DNA from 4 places in the Lysinibacillus sp. GW823-FHT06C08 genome. Region 4 is predicted to be linked to each of the others. Evidence: riboswitches for the same ligand, from Rfam matches in the RefSeq annotation. Region 4 holds a riboswitch; each other region holds the start of a gene.
The links. Region 4 has a riboswitch for cobalamin ahead of AC1Q6O_RS09310 (hypothetical protein). Riboswitches for the same ligand answer to the same signal wherever they lie in the genome.
Positions count from the first base shown of each region.

Region 1: linked by a shared signal. The riboswitch ahead of nikA (nickel ABC transporter substrate-binding protein) and the one ahead of AC1Q6O_RS09310 (hypothetical protein) in region 4 are both predicted to bind cobalamin.
Region 2: linked by a shared signal. The riboswitch ahead of AC1Q6O_RS13300 (energy-coupling factor ABC transporter permease) and the one ahead of AC1Q6O_RS09310 (hypothetical protein) in region 4 are both predicted to bind cobalamin.
Region 3: linked by a shared signal. The riboswitch ahead of cobT (nicotinate-nucleotide--dimethylbenzimidazole phosphoribosyltransferase) and the one ahead of AC1Q6O_RS09310 (hypothetical protein) in region 4 are both predicted to bind cobalamin.

Region 1 is NZ_JBXAHN010000008.1:212,865-216,077, forward strand. Features, by position in the region: gene metE (5-methyltetrahydropteroyltriglutamate--homocysteine S-methyltransferase) at 1-1,158, shown strand, start outside; cobalamin riboswitch at 1,289-1,481, shown strand; gene nikA (nickel ABC transporter substrate-binding protein) at 1,627-3,213, shown strand, end outside.
Region 2 is NZ_JBXAHN010000005.1:53,173-56,385, reverse strand. Features, by position in the region: gene AC1Q6O_RS13305 ((2Fe-2S) ferredoxin domain-containing protein) at 1-372, opposite strand; cobalamin riboswitch at 517-698, opposite strand; cobalamin riboswitch at 960-1,144, shown strand; gene AC1Q6O_RS13300 (energy-coupling factor ABC transporter permease) at 1,289-2,035, shown strand; gene AC1Q6O_RS13295 (energy-coupling factor ABC transporter substrate-binding protein) at 2,037-2,309, shown strand; gene cbiQ (cobalt ECF transporter T component CbiQ) at 2,315-3,088, shown strand; gene AC1Q6O_RS13285 (energy-coupling factor ABC transporter ATP-binding protein) at 3,085-3,213, shown strand, end outside.
Region 3 is NZ_JBXAHN010000001.1:929,015-932,227, reverse strand. Features, by position in the region: gene AC1Q6O_RS04295 (trimeric intracellular cation channel family protein) at 180-785, shown strand; gene cobT (nicotinate-nucleotide--dimethylbenzimidazole phosphoribosyltransferase) at 853-1,908, opposite strand; cobalamin riboswitch at 2,003-2,179, opposite strand; gene AC1Q6O_RS04285 (DMT family transporter) at 2,239-2,721, opposite strand; gene AC1Q6O_RS04280 (hypothetical protein) at 2,787-3,089, opposite strand.
Region 4 is NZ_JBXAHN010000002.1:307,077-310,289, forward strand. Features, by position in the region: gene AC1Q6O_RS09300 (phBC6A51 family helix-turn-helix protein) at 1-228, shown strand, start outside; gene AC1Q6O_RS09305 (hypothetical protein) at 1,057-1,368, shown strand; cobalamin riboswitch at 1,474-1,657, shown strand; gene AC1Q6O_RS09310 (hypothetical protein) at 1,891-2,649, shown strand; gene AC1Q6O_RS09315 (elongation factor G) at 2,755-3,213, opposite strand, start outside.

The DNA.
Region 1 (3,213 bases), on a different contig from region 4:
AAGGCCATTGAAGCACTAAAAAATCATTCAATTCGTCAAAATAAGATTATCCAACAAGCCGCTCAATCCTTATCAACAAAGGATTTTGAGCGACATAATGATTTTAGTCAACGTCAAAAAATACAGCAGCAGGCATTAGGACTACCCCTTTTCCCAACAACGACAATTGGCAGCTTCCCTCAATCTGATGAGGTGAAGAGAAATCGTAATGCTTGGCGAAAGAAACAATTGTCGAATGAAGACTATGAAGCATTTATTGAACTGGAAACAAAGCGCTGGATTCACTTGCAGGAGGATCTTGATATGGATGTACTAGTTCATGGAGAATTTGAACGGACAGACATGGTTGAATATTTCGGTGAGAAATTGACGGGCTTTGCCTTTACTGAAAAAGCATGGGTTGTTTCGTATGGCTCTCGCTGTGTGAAGCCTCCAATTATTTATGGAGATGTAGCATGGTCTTCAGCCATTACCGTGAAAAAGTCTGCGTATGCCCAAAGCTTAACGAAGCGCTTTGTAAAAGGGATGCTGACAGGGCCAGTGACCATTTTAAATTGGTCCTTTGTACGCGATGATATTTCTCGAAAAGATGTGGCTTATCAAATTGCATTAGCACTTCGCAGGGAAGTGGAAGCACTAGAAGCGGCTGGCATCTCCATTATTCAAGTGGATGAACCAGCACTCCGTGAAGGGTTACCTCTTCGTAAAGAAGAATGGGGGGCTTACTTAGACTGGGCGGTCAATGCCTTCAAGCTTGCTACATCAAGTGTTAAGGATGAAACACAAATTCATACACATATGTGTTACTGCGAATTTAACGATTTCATAGAACCCATTAGCGCGCTAGATGCAGATGTGATTTCTATTGAAACATCACGTAGCCATGGAGAGCTAATTTCTTCCCTTCAAGTAAATCCTTATACAAAAGGAATCGGATTAGGTGTTTACGATATTCATAGCCCACGTGTGCCGAGTGAAGGCGAAATGTTAGCCATTATGAAAGATAGTTTACAAGTTCTAGACAAACATCAATTTTGGGTTAATCCTGACTGTGGCTTAAAAACAAGGAAAGAGCCAGAAACAATCGCGGCTTTAGCTAATATGGTAGGTGCTACTAAAATATTGCGTCAGGAGGTGAAGGAATCTATATCAAGATAACGAAAACAATATAATAAAAGGAGTTAAAGAAAGATCAGGTCATCTACCTGGTCTTTTTGTATAGAGGTTTTATTATATTCAGAAAATAAAATTGACGTGAACATTTCAGCATGTTATGTTTATTACTAATTTCAAATATTGCATTACAAGTTTGAATGAAAGTATTTTTCATTCAATTAAAAGGAAAATGGGTGTAAATCCCATGCTGTCCCGCAGCTGTAAATGAGGAGTTTTGTTTCGATTACCACTAAGTTCTTTCTTGGTAAGGTGAAGCAAAATGATGAATCATAAGCCAGAATGCCTGCTTGTAAGAAGATTCATTGATGATCTACGAAAGATAGGGAGATGGATGGAAGCTTACGTATTTGTAGGTTTATCTGTCCTTATTCTTGTGGAATAAGGTTTTTTTATGCCTTCTTTCTATTCAATTTGTAGATATGAACAGGGAATAGAGATAGGAGACAAAAAATGAGATGGACGAAGTATTTACTGCCTTTCCTGCTTGTTTTGACCTTGAGCTTTCTTGCAGGTTGTACAAGCTCAGAAAAGGACAAAGGAAATTCAGCACCAACAGAACAAACAGATGAAAAAATGATTACGATTGGATGGCCATTAGATGTAGGGCCATTAAATCCCCATACATATTTACCAAATCAGATGACTGCTCAAGCCATGGTTTATGAATCTTTAGTGGCGTATAACGATGATGGCACAATTACACCAAAGCTAGCAGAAAGCTGGGACATCTCAGAGGATAAAACTGCTTATACGTTTCATTTACGCAAGGATGTTAACTATTCGGATGGGACTGCCTTTAATGCTGATAATGTGATTCGCAATTTTGATGCAGTATTAGCGAATCGTGACATGCATTCTTGGATGGGTATGGTCAACCATATTAAAGAGGTCGTCAAAGTAGATGAATCAACAATACGTTTGCAATTAGATGAACCATATTACCCTGTGTTAAACGAATTAGCCTTTGTCAGACCTTTCCGTTTTTTAGGGGATAATGGCTTTCCAGACGGTGATGCGACAAATGATTCCATTCAATCAGCTATTGGCACAGGACCATGGGTATTAACAGACTATAAAAAAGATGAATATGCATTATTTAGCCGTAACGAACATTATTGGGGTGAAAAACCTCTCGTAGATAAAATAAAGGTTAAGATCATTCCAGATTCGGAATCCCTTTCGTTAGCCTTTGAAAATGAAGAATTAGATGTCATTTATGGTCGAGGGATTATTAGTTTAGATAACTATACGTACTTAAGAGATAGTGGCAAATATAAAACAGCTACATCTGAGCCGCTGTCTACGAAAGCATTACTGTTCAATACTCAGTCAGGACCGTTAGCTGAGCTAAAGGTTCGACAAGCTATTCAATATGCTATCAATAAAGAACAAATGGTAGACAATATTACACATGGTACAGAAAAAGTGGCAAACACGCTATTCTGGAATGCCATTCCTTATGCCAATATTGATTTAGCGCCCATTATATATAATCCTGAAAAAGCGAAGAAATTGCTAGATGAAGCGGGCTGGACGCTACAGAAGGGTGAAAAAATTCGTTCGAAAAATGGTCAACCCCTTACATTAGATTTAATCTATATTGCTACTGATGCCATTCAAAAACCTATGGCGGAATTAATGCAAGGCGAGCTAGCAAAAATAGGGGTACAGTTAAATATTGAAGGGGCAGATGTTATGGTTGGTCTGCAAAAATTAATGGATGATCAGGTTGATATTAACTTCTGGCGAACAAATGGACCGCCGACTGATCCACATAGCTTTGCAAATGAATCAGCTACGCCAAATGCTAGTGGTGTATATGAAGCAAAATTAGGCTTACCAAATGCTCAGGAGATCGATACAAACATACATCAATTATTAGTCGGTACCGATGAAGAGGAACGCGTGCAGCTATATACGGATATTTTAACAATGTTCCACGATCAAGCATTATTCTATCCAATATCGTATGAAACAAATAATGTTATTTATCAACCATATATGAAGGATTTTGCACCACGTGCTTCTGAGTATGAC
Region 2 (3,213 bases), on a different contig from region 4:
TTACCCCTCTTTCACCTTTTCAATCCCTTTAATGGCTGTTGTTTGCGCTGTTCGCTGTAATGTCCCTTCTCGAAGTGTAAAAACATGATCGTTATATAAGGATTCATGATGCAAATCCTGTACAAGTGTTCTAGCATGCTCCGTTGACGGTACACGATACCAATTCCCCTGAGGGTAAGCAATCACAACACAAGCATCCTTGCATCGTCCATTACAGCGCGTTCTTGTCGTATGTATTTCTTTATCTAGTGCGTTACGCTGTATTTCATCTCGTATAGCTTGGGTAATTTCCTCCCCATCCTTGTTCATACAGCTACTGCCATTGCAAATAAAGAGATGTGTTTTCATCCCCTCTAAATTCCACGTTGTCATCTTATATCTCCCCTCATTTGCTTTTGGAAAAAAGAAAAAACCTTTACTCTGCCGAAGAGTAAAGGTTTGTAGAAGCCAAATAAAAACGAATAGATTGAAAGACAGATCCTCGCTTTTGCTTCAACTTCTCCCTCCGAAAAGTTTGCATGCACAATCTGATAAGCAGGTTTCCTGACTTAAGCTTCATTTTACTGTCGCACCTTCCCTAGTTTGCACAGGTGGCATTGCGATTTCATCAGCTATTACAGTAGCGGGGGCTGTATTGGACTTTCACCAATTTCCCTATTATCTCGAGTTCTTCGAGCACTTATCGACGTTTTATATGAAATTTTTAATCGTATACATAATAGAAAACTGTCTTAATCATATCTTATTATTTTAAAATTTCAATATTTCTTTAAAAAATCATGACAAATTTATCAATTTCATAGGAGGGGTGAAAGCTATTAAAAATTTGAATTTGCCTTCTTTAATCCTAAAAAACGTTAGTTATCAGAATTTTCGACATTGATATTCTATTTTTAATTTTTTATAAAAAAAGTATAGCATAATTATGGAAATTCGTGATACACTTTGTCGTGAAATCTCACAACTTACTATTTTTCGGTGTAAAATGCTCGTCATTTTGCTTAAAAGGGAAGCCGGTTTAAGTCCGGCGCGGTCCCGCCACTGTAATAGGGAGCTTTATAGAAAATGTCACTGTCCAATGGATGGGAAGACCTATAAAGTGTTGAACTAGAGCCAGGAGACCTGCCGAACATAAGTGATCGTTTCAGCCTACGAGGATAGGTGTGCGGCTTAGCAGATGAAAATGTTATTTGCTTTTTTAGCTATGCACTTTTCCAACAACGGAAAAGTGCTTTTTTATTACGCACGCTACATTCTAAAAATCTATTTACAGTTTGGAGGAAAAAAATTGAAGCTGTCTTGGTGGAAACTTAGTTATTTTCTATTGGCTTTTTTAATGGTGCCAAAGCGTGCCTTCGCCATGCATATCATGGAAGGTTTTTTACCAATCGAATGGGCTATTTTTTGGTGGGTAATCTCCATCCCATTTATTATTTTAGGATTGCGCTCTATTCGTAAAACAATTGATGAAAACCCTGAAACAAAAATGATTCTGGGGCTGTCCGGTGCGTTTGCCTTTGTCCTATCAGCCTTAAAAATCCCTTCAGTTACAGGGAGCTGCTCACATCCAACAGGAGTAGGTCTCGGAACAGTATTATTTGGACCGTTAGCCATGAGTGTCATTGGGACAATTGTTTTATTATTTCAATCTTTACTTTTAGCTCATGGTGGGATCACAACATTAGGGGCTAATGCATTTTCGATGGCTATTGTAGGACCGTTTATCGCCTACTTTGTATTTAAAGGGGCAAAACAATTGGGGTTATCGTTTTCATTAGCTGTTTTCTTTGCGGCCATGCTTGGGGATTTAGGTACATATGTGGTGACTTCCATTCAATTAGCACTAGCCTTCCCATCTGAAGTTGGAGGCTTTATGGCTTCCTTTACAAAGTTCGCAAGTATTTTTGCCTTAACACAAATCCCATTAGCTGTGAGTGAAGGAATATTAACAGTTATTGTCATGAACTTCTTGAAAAAATATAATATTAGCGAATTAAAATCTTTACGTGTTTTCTCTACAAAGGAGGCGCACTAATATGAAACGAAATTTATTACTTTTAGCAATCGTCGTACTATTGGCGATTATCCCTCTTTTCGTCCAAAAAGGAGCAGAATTTGGAGGAGCCGACGGTGAAGCAGAAGCAGCCATTGGGGAGATCAATGCAGAATATGAGCCATGGTTTGATAGTTTGTGGGAACCACCTAGTGGTGAAATTGAAAGCTTATTATTCGTGCTACAAGCAGCTATTGGTGCTGGTTTTATCGGCTACTTTATTGGCTATATGCGTGGCAAGCATAAAGAAGGTTAAGGATTATGTTACTCATTGATAAGTATGCGTATCTCAATAAGCTAGCGTTCGTTCATCCGCTAGAAAAAATGATATTTTCATTAGGACTACTTTTATTCACGCTTATTATGAGAGATGAACGACTTTCACTCATTACATTTTTTGTAATGAGTGCTTTTATCATTTGGGGCGCGAAAATTCCACTAAACTATTATGCGAAGCTATTATTACTACCTGGTTTTTTCTTATTCACAAGTCTCTTATCAATCATCATTTCGATAGCTCCAGCAGCGCATACATTACCAGCCCATATGGGGGCATTTACGTATATAAACTGGACAATTTTTATTGGGAGAGCCAGTATCGCTACCGCCCAGCAACTATTCTTTATTGTACTTGGCAGTATAAGTTGCTTATATTTTTTAGTTTTAACGACATCTGTACAAGGAATTTGTTATGTGCTTCGACAATGGCGGCTACCTACTTTATTAGTTGAGCTAGTAGAACTCACCTATCGTTTTATTTTTATTTTTTTAGAAAGCATGCAAAAAATTCATTTGGCCCAGCAAGCCCGGCTTGGCTACCACTCACCCATGCAATGGTTACGTTCAGTGTCTATGCTAATTGCCGCGTTGTTTATTGAAATGTTTCAGCGCAGTCGAGAGCTTAATCATGCCATGCTGGCGCGTGGTGGTGAAACGGTTTATTGGCATGAAACGGGCGCCTATAGCAAAAAAAACTGGCTTGGTATAACGGCTATTTTTTTATTCCTCATCGTATACGGAGGGTACTTCTCATGACAGCATTTTATTTTAAACTAAACAACCTGTCATATGCCTATGCAGATGGTACGAAGGCTTTGACAGATATTACATTAAACATTCCAAAAGGAAAAAAAATCGCTATACTCGGTCATAATGGAGCA
Region 3 (3,213 bases), on a different contig from region 4:
GTACCTGTAAAACTTGCCTATTGTTTCTCAGCGAAATTTACGCTAAGCTAATGTGCGGACTTATTTCAAGAAGAGTATTTAATGATGGATTTTGGCTATTAAATTCATAGATTTTGTTACTTACAGGATCTTTCTGCTTTAGGAATGAGATTCATTTATTTATAGAAGGGGTGAAAGGGATGGCTTGGGAAGTTTTTAGTATTATTGGTACAATTGCCTTTGCTATTTCTGGGGCAATTATTGCAATGGAAGAGGAATACGATTTATTCGGTGTTTATATACTCGGTATCGTCACTGCTTTTGGTGGAGGGGCTATCCGAAATTTACTTATCGGGCTACCTGTCACAACATTATGGGGACAGGATATGATGTTTCAAATTGCACTTGCAGCAATTACCATATTTTTTATTTTCCCTCATCATTTGATTCAACACTGGCATCGTTGGGGCAATTTCACAGATGCAATTGGCTTATCAGCATTTGCTATTCAAGGCGCACTCTACGCTGTAAAGCTGGATATGCCGATTAGTGCTGTCATTGTAGCTGCGGTCTTAACAGGGTCAGGTGGTGGAATCGTGCGTGACTTATTAGCTAGACGAAAACCACTTGTTCTTCGTGACGAAGTCTATGGTGTTTGGGCTGCTCTCGCAGGGCTTGTTATTGGATTTGATATTTTTACAGGAGACATTTTCCTTTATATGTTATTTGCGGTAATTACAGCATTACGTATTCTTTCCTATATGATGAAATGGCGTTTACCTTTGCGAAGGTTGAATCGGGCATAGAGTCTATCATTGATTAAATAAGCGCAAATTGTTCCTTAACTATTTGCGCTTAATTGTTTTTCGGTAACTATTTAGCCAAAAGATTCATTGCTTCTTCCAGTGTCACCATATTTTTCATCATTGAGCAAGCAGCATCTAATAGAGGAAAGGCTAGTGTTGCACCGGAACCTTCTCCTAGCCGCATATTCATGTTTAGCATGGGTTCCACTCCTAGTAATTCAGCGGCAATTTTAGCCCCTGGCTCCTCCGATGCATGAGAAGGTATAATAAAGTCCTTTACTTTTGGTTCAATTTGATAAGCAATAAGCGCAGCAATAGTTGAAATAAATCCATCAATCACAACAGGTTTTCGGTAACTTGCGGCTGCAAGGATGATACCAGCCATAGCCCCAATCTCTAGCCCTCCAACTTTAGCTAGAACATCAATGATATCGTTAGGATTGGGCTTGTTGAGCGTAATTGCTTTTTCAATGACCTCTGCTTTATGAGCAATTCCTCCTTGACCAACACCTGCTCCAAACCCTGTTATTTCAATTGAGTCATAGCCAGTCAAAACAGCTAAAATCGCAGTACTCGGCGTTGTATTACCGATGCCCATCTCTCCTGTTCCAAGTAGATTGGCTCCTTTTATAATTTCATCTGTTGCCACACGAATCCCCACTTCAATAGATTGAATGGCCTCCTCTCTAGACATAGCAGGGCCTTGTGCCATATTATCTGTACCATATTTTACTTTATGAACGATTACGCCCGCATTGAGTGGAAGATCATCCTTTACTCCAACATCTACCGTTACAACCTTCGTATTCGTCACACTTGCAATCGCACAAACACCCGTACCTCCTTTTGGAAAATTTAATGTTTGAAATAAAGTAACATCTTGTGGGTTCGTCGTCACACCTTCCTTACAAACTCCATGATCTGCTGCACAGACAATCATCACCTTTTGATCAATCACCGGATATAATTGTCCTGTAATCCCAGAAAGTTGCACAGCAATGGATTCTAATTTACCTAGGCTACCTGGCGGCTTACATAGAATATCTATTCGCTTCCTTGCTTGCTCCCTACTATTTTTATTAGCGCCTTGAATGTTTTGAATTGTGTCATGTAATAATTGCATTGTCATTTCTCCTCTCGTTCTTCATGAAGACAAAATAAAAAGCCTGTAGTTTATTGTCATGACAAATAAACTACAGACTTTTCCATCATCTATATCCACTTAAAGCAAATAGGCAGGTCTCCTGGCTTAAGTTCAACATTTCATAGTACCTTCCCAGCAATGAGCTAGTGGTCTTCACTATTAAACTCCCTTTTACAGTGGCGGGTCCGCTAAAGCTTTTCACTTTATTCCCTATTCTCCCTTAATGGGCACCTAATGCTTGTATTAAACTACTTTTAATCTACGACAGCATATTTCTTCTGTCAATATTTAAATGCGATACTCGTATGCCTATTCTTTTTCTAGCTCGCTTAGCAATGTTGACCCTAATAATAGGACCGCTCCTATTATTTGTAGATGCGTCATTTTTTCTCCAATAATCATCGTTGAAATGACTAATGATGTTAGTGGAGCTATATAGCTAAGTATGGCTATACTTTGCCCTTTCAGCTTTGACATGCCCCAAAAGAACAATAAAAATCCAACCCCTGCATGGACAATACCTAATGTCATTAATAATAGGACTGACTTAAAACTGAGTGTCATAACCTGAAACCCTGTTGTCCCAAGTATATAAAAACAAAGGAAAAAAGCTGCTAAAGATAGTTGAATAATTGTATTTTCCGGTTCTTTTAAGCCACATATACATTTATTTGTAAATGTTAGAGCTGTATAAAAGCATGCGGCGATAAGACTGTAGACAATGCCAATAAAATGTTTACTGTCTCCAGTGCCTTGACTTTGGACAATCAAAAATAGGCCAAAAATGGCCACACAGACATACAGTATTTTTCTGCTAACTAGCTTCTCTTTTAAGACTATTGGAGATAAACAGATTACTAGTACTGGTGCAAAATAATAGCTGAGTGCAGCATTAGCAATTGTTGTTTCTTAGCCTGAAATAAGAAAATCCAATTCCCACATAAGGCAACACTAGAAAGTATTAATCTCCACTTATTTTTGAGAATACTTCTTTTCGTTAAACTTTCCTTTATATAAATAAAAATCACTATCAAAAAACAAGCACCAATCAAACTCATCCAAAAAGCGATTTCACTTGAAAACAAAGGGATATACTTGGCAAAAACACCAACTGCGCCAAAAATAATCATGGATAATACAAACGCTAATTTTCCGCTCATTACAATTCCTACTTTCTACGTATAAGCATTAACCTACACAGTAGAATCTATTGAAAATGAGCAAACTGTTATTGTATGCCTTGACAGTAGATTCTACTGTCAAGACATTGTTGGGGGTGCTATT
Region 4 (3,213 bases):
GAGTATAAATCAGCTGTCACAGCTACGTATTTAACTGACAGTCGTACTCGTATTATGCAAGCGCTAGTACGCGAGTGTGAGGCGGGTAATGCCTCAATGATGAAGCTATATATGCAAACGGAGGGTATGCTTATTGACCGTGCGGAACTAGACGTTAAAACGCATGCGGTAGATGAAGCTGCGGTTGCTGCACAGTTGGCTCGCATTAAACAAGGGCTAAATCGTTGATATATCAGCGTTTTAGAGCGGTAAAGTATTAAATTGGCGGTGGTTGGCTTCGGCTGACTGCCGTCTTTTTTTTGCGTTAAAGGAGCGTTAGGGCTTCCGACTGATTCCGAAATACGGGGAAAACATCGGGCGGAAGGCGCTGGCGCATATGGGTACTCGCAAACAAATCGTTATCTGACAATTTATCCGATATTTTATACAGCTTTTTATGCAGTATTGTAACGTATGTACAAACAGGGATAGTCGCAAGAATTGCAGTATATCAACGGTGTATAAGATTGTGTATATCTTGTTTTTACATAAAAGTTATGAAAGTCAGTAGAATCAGCATTTTGTAGGTGTTTTTAGTTTACATAATCAAGCTTATGGGAAGTTGAAAATGAATATTTATTCATTTGATATTTATTGCGTCAATTAAACGTTGGATAACTCGAAAATCCCCCCAAGCCACCGACTTCCTACAGGCGCTTTCTGCTGTCCGATAATTACAGATACCATTTTCAAAACAAGCCAGTTTTTTTCGCTGTCAGACGTATCGAGAATCGTTGAATCGGATAGTTGTGCTGGTGGAATCGTCTGAATGTCGCAAAAGATATTAGTTATATATTACTTTAATTGAAAATTATAGGACTTTATTACAGTGATTTAACTTGCGTTAGTTTTGCGTCAATGCTATTTCTCTGTATTTTAACTATACCGCTAAGTGCAACCAAATAGTATCAGTCGACTTTCCTTTGTTTTTTGGCGTAACTAATTCGGATAATTTAGCGGATATTTACAAAAATATATTTGCGCTAGAATATCGAAGAGAAAGTGAGGTAATTAAAAATGTGGCATAGGGAAAATATTTTAACAGCAGACGTTAGAGCAGCGTTTAATTTAACCGAAGGTCAAGTGAGATCAATCGTAATGGCTATGAGAAAAAAAGTTGGAATTTTTACGACTAAAGTTGGCGGTGATTTACGCTATAATGCCCGTGAGGTAAGTGTTATAGAGTTCGTTCGCACTCGAATGAACGAGAATTATTTACTAGATGATGCGTGTGATTTAGCAGTATTAACGCATTATGGGAAGGATGAAAACGATGTAATAAAACAGTATCTACTATCTGAGTTACAACGAATAGAAGGCAAAGAATGAGAAGCTGGAAAATATTATGATATTTGACTTTAGAAAAACACTACTTTACAATTGATTTTAGTAATCTAATAGGAATGTGGAGTACACTCGATTCCTATGACAACTGAATAGCGTGTAGTAATAGGTGTAAATTGCGTGCAATTTGCTTAAAAGGGAAGTCGGTGTGAATCCGACACTGTCCCGCAACTGTAAATGTGAGCGACTTTTCAGCAACCACTGTCAAATGATGGGAAGGGGAAAAGTGGCGATGACCATGAGTCAGGATACCTGCCTAGTTACGAGTACACACCATAAACCTACGAGGAATAGGAGGTGGCATGTTGACAAAACAGAATGCTCTGTTCGTCACAGTACGTCATACGCCCAAAGTTCATGAAAGGGTTCATTTTAGAACTCCTTCACATTTACTTAGGGTTTGTTTGGCATTGTGTGATGAAGCACATTAAAGCGAAGGATTTCCTCAAACATAGTAGGAAGTCCTTTTTGTTTTGAAAATATGTACGCAAAGGGGATGCACATAGGATGAATATTCATGCAACGACAACACAGGAAACGCCTTTTGTAGATATGACGATTTGTAAGCAGCCACGGACAGAAATTGCTAAGAAAGCGAAAACAAGAATGGTGGTCGAATCACTAATTGATCAATTATTAGCAACGAGACTGATTCGCAACAATCGTTTTTTTGAGCAAATCTTATATAATAAAGACATTATTTGGATACAAAATGGGGAGGTAGAAGGCCATCTTTTTGCTCAGGCGAATTTAACGGATCAACTGAAAACGAAGACGAATAGCTTTATGATGTATATGCCAACCAACCCTATTGTTTATGAGGTGAATGGGGAGCAGTACCACTTAATTACACGCATTGATTCAACACGAGCAAAGCCTAATCTTGACCGTCTTTCACAGGAGCCCAATCCAGTGTTAAGCGCTGCACGTGTCAATGATTTACTATGCTCGATTGTCATACGTTTTTATGAAACGTATATGAACGATTTAGAGCAAATTCCTCATCAGGATAAACTAATTGCATTTGCACAGCAGGAATACACGCAGTTTCTTCAAGCCGTTCAGGAATTAAATGATTATCACTTTAATTGGCATCCACGTGGGAACGGCCACGAGCTATTATTAACATTAATTGATCAACTACAAATATTAAAAAGTCAGCCTGGAAAAGTAGTTATCGACTTCACGAATACGCAAGGTTATGTGGTGGTTGAACCTGCCTATCCGGTGCACAAGCCTTCAAAGAAAGCTGTTGGTGCCATATAAAAGCAAGCCCTCCATGAAGCGGAGGGCTTGCTTTATTTTTTGTAGGGATATTCTACCTTCATCTGAAGTACTAGTTCAACAGATTTGCCATGCTAGTACATGAACTTAGCTCTGACAATGCATGGCTGCTTGCGCCTCTTGCCAAGGGACAGAATAGCCTTTACCTTTTGAACAAAAAATGCTGGAAGAACTGTATTCAGGGTCGGCATTTTTATCATAGCCTATTTGAGATATTACTTCTTCTGCATGATGACACACATCATAGCCATCAAATTGGAGGGTAAGCGCACCTTTCCCATTTGTATAGGCGGCAAAAATCGTGCTATAGCTCATGAAGGTCGCTACTGGTGCACGTCCTGTTAATACAACGTCTGTTTCAGTGAGTACAGGGTCGTCGAAGGTGCCAGCAGCCTGTTGAATGTCGGTCATCATACGGCCAATAAAGTCATTGGAAGCCTTCATTTTAAAGCGATAATACGGCTCAAGCAGGACGTTCTGTGCTTGTTCCAGTCCTTGGCGCAGTGCTCGGAAAGTGGCTTCTCGGAAATCACCGCCAGACGTATG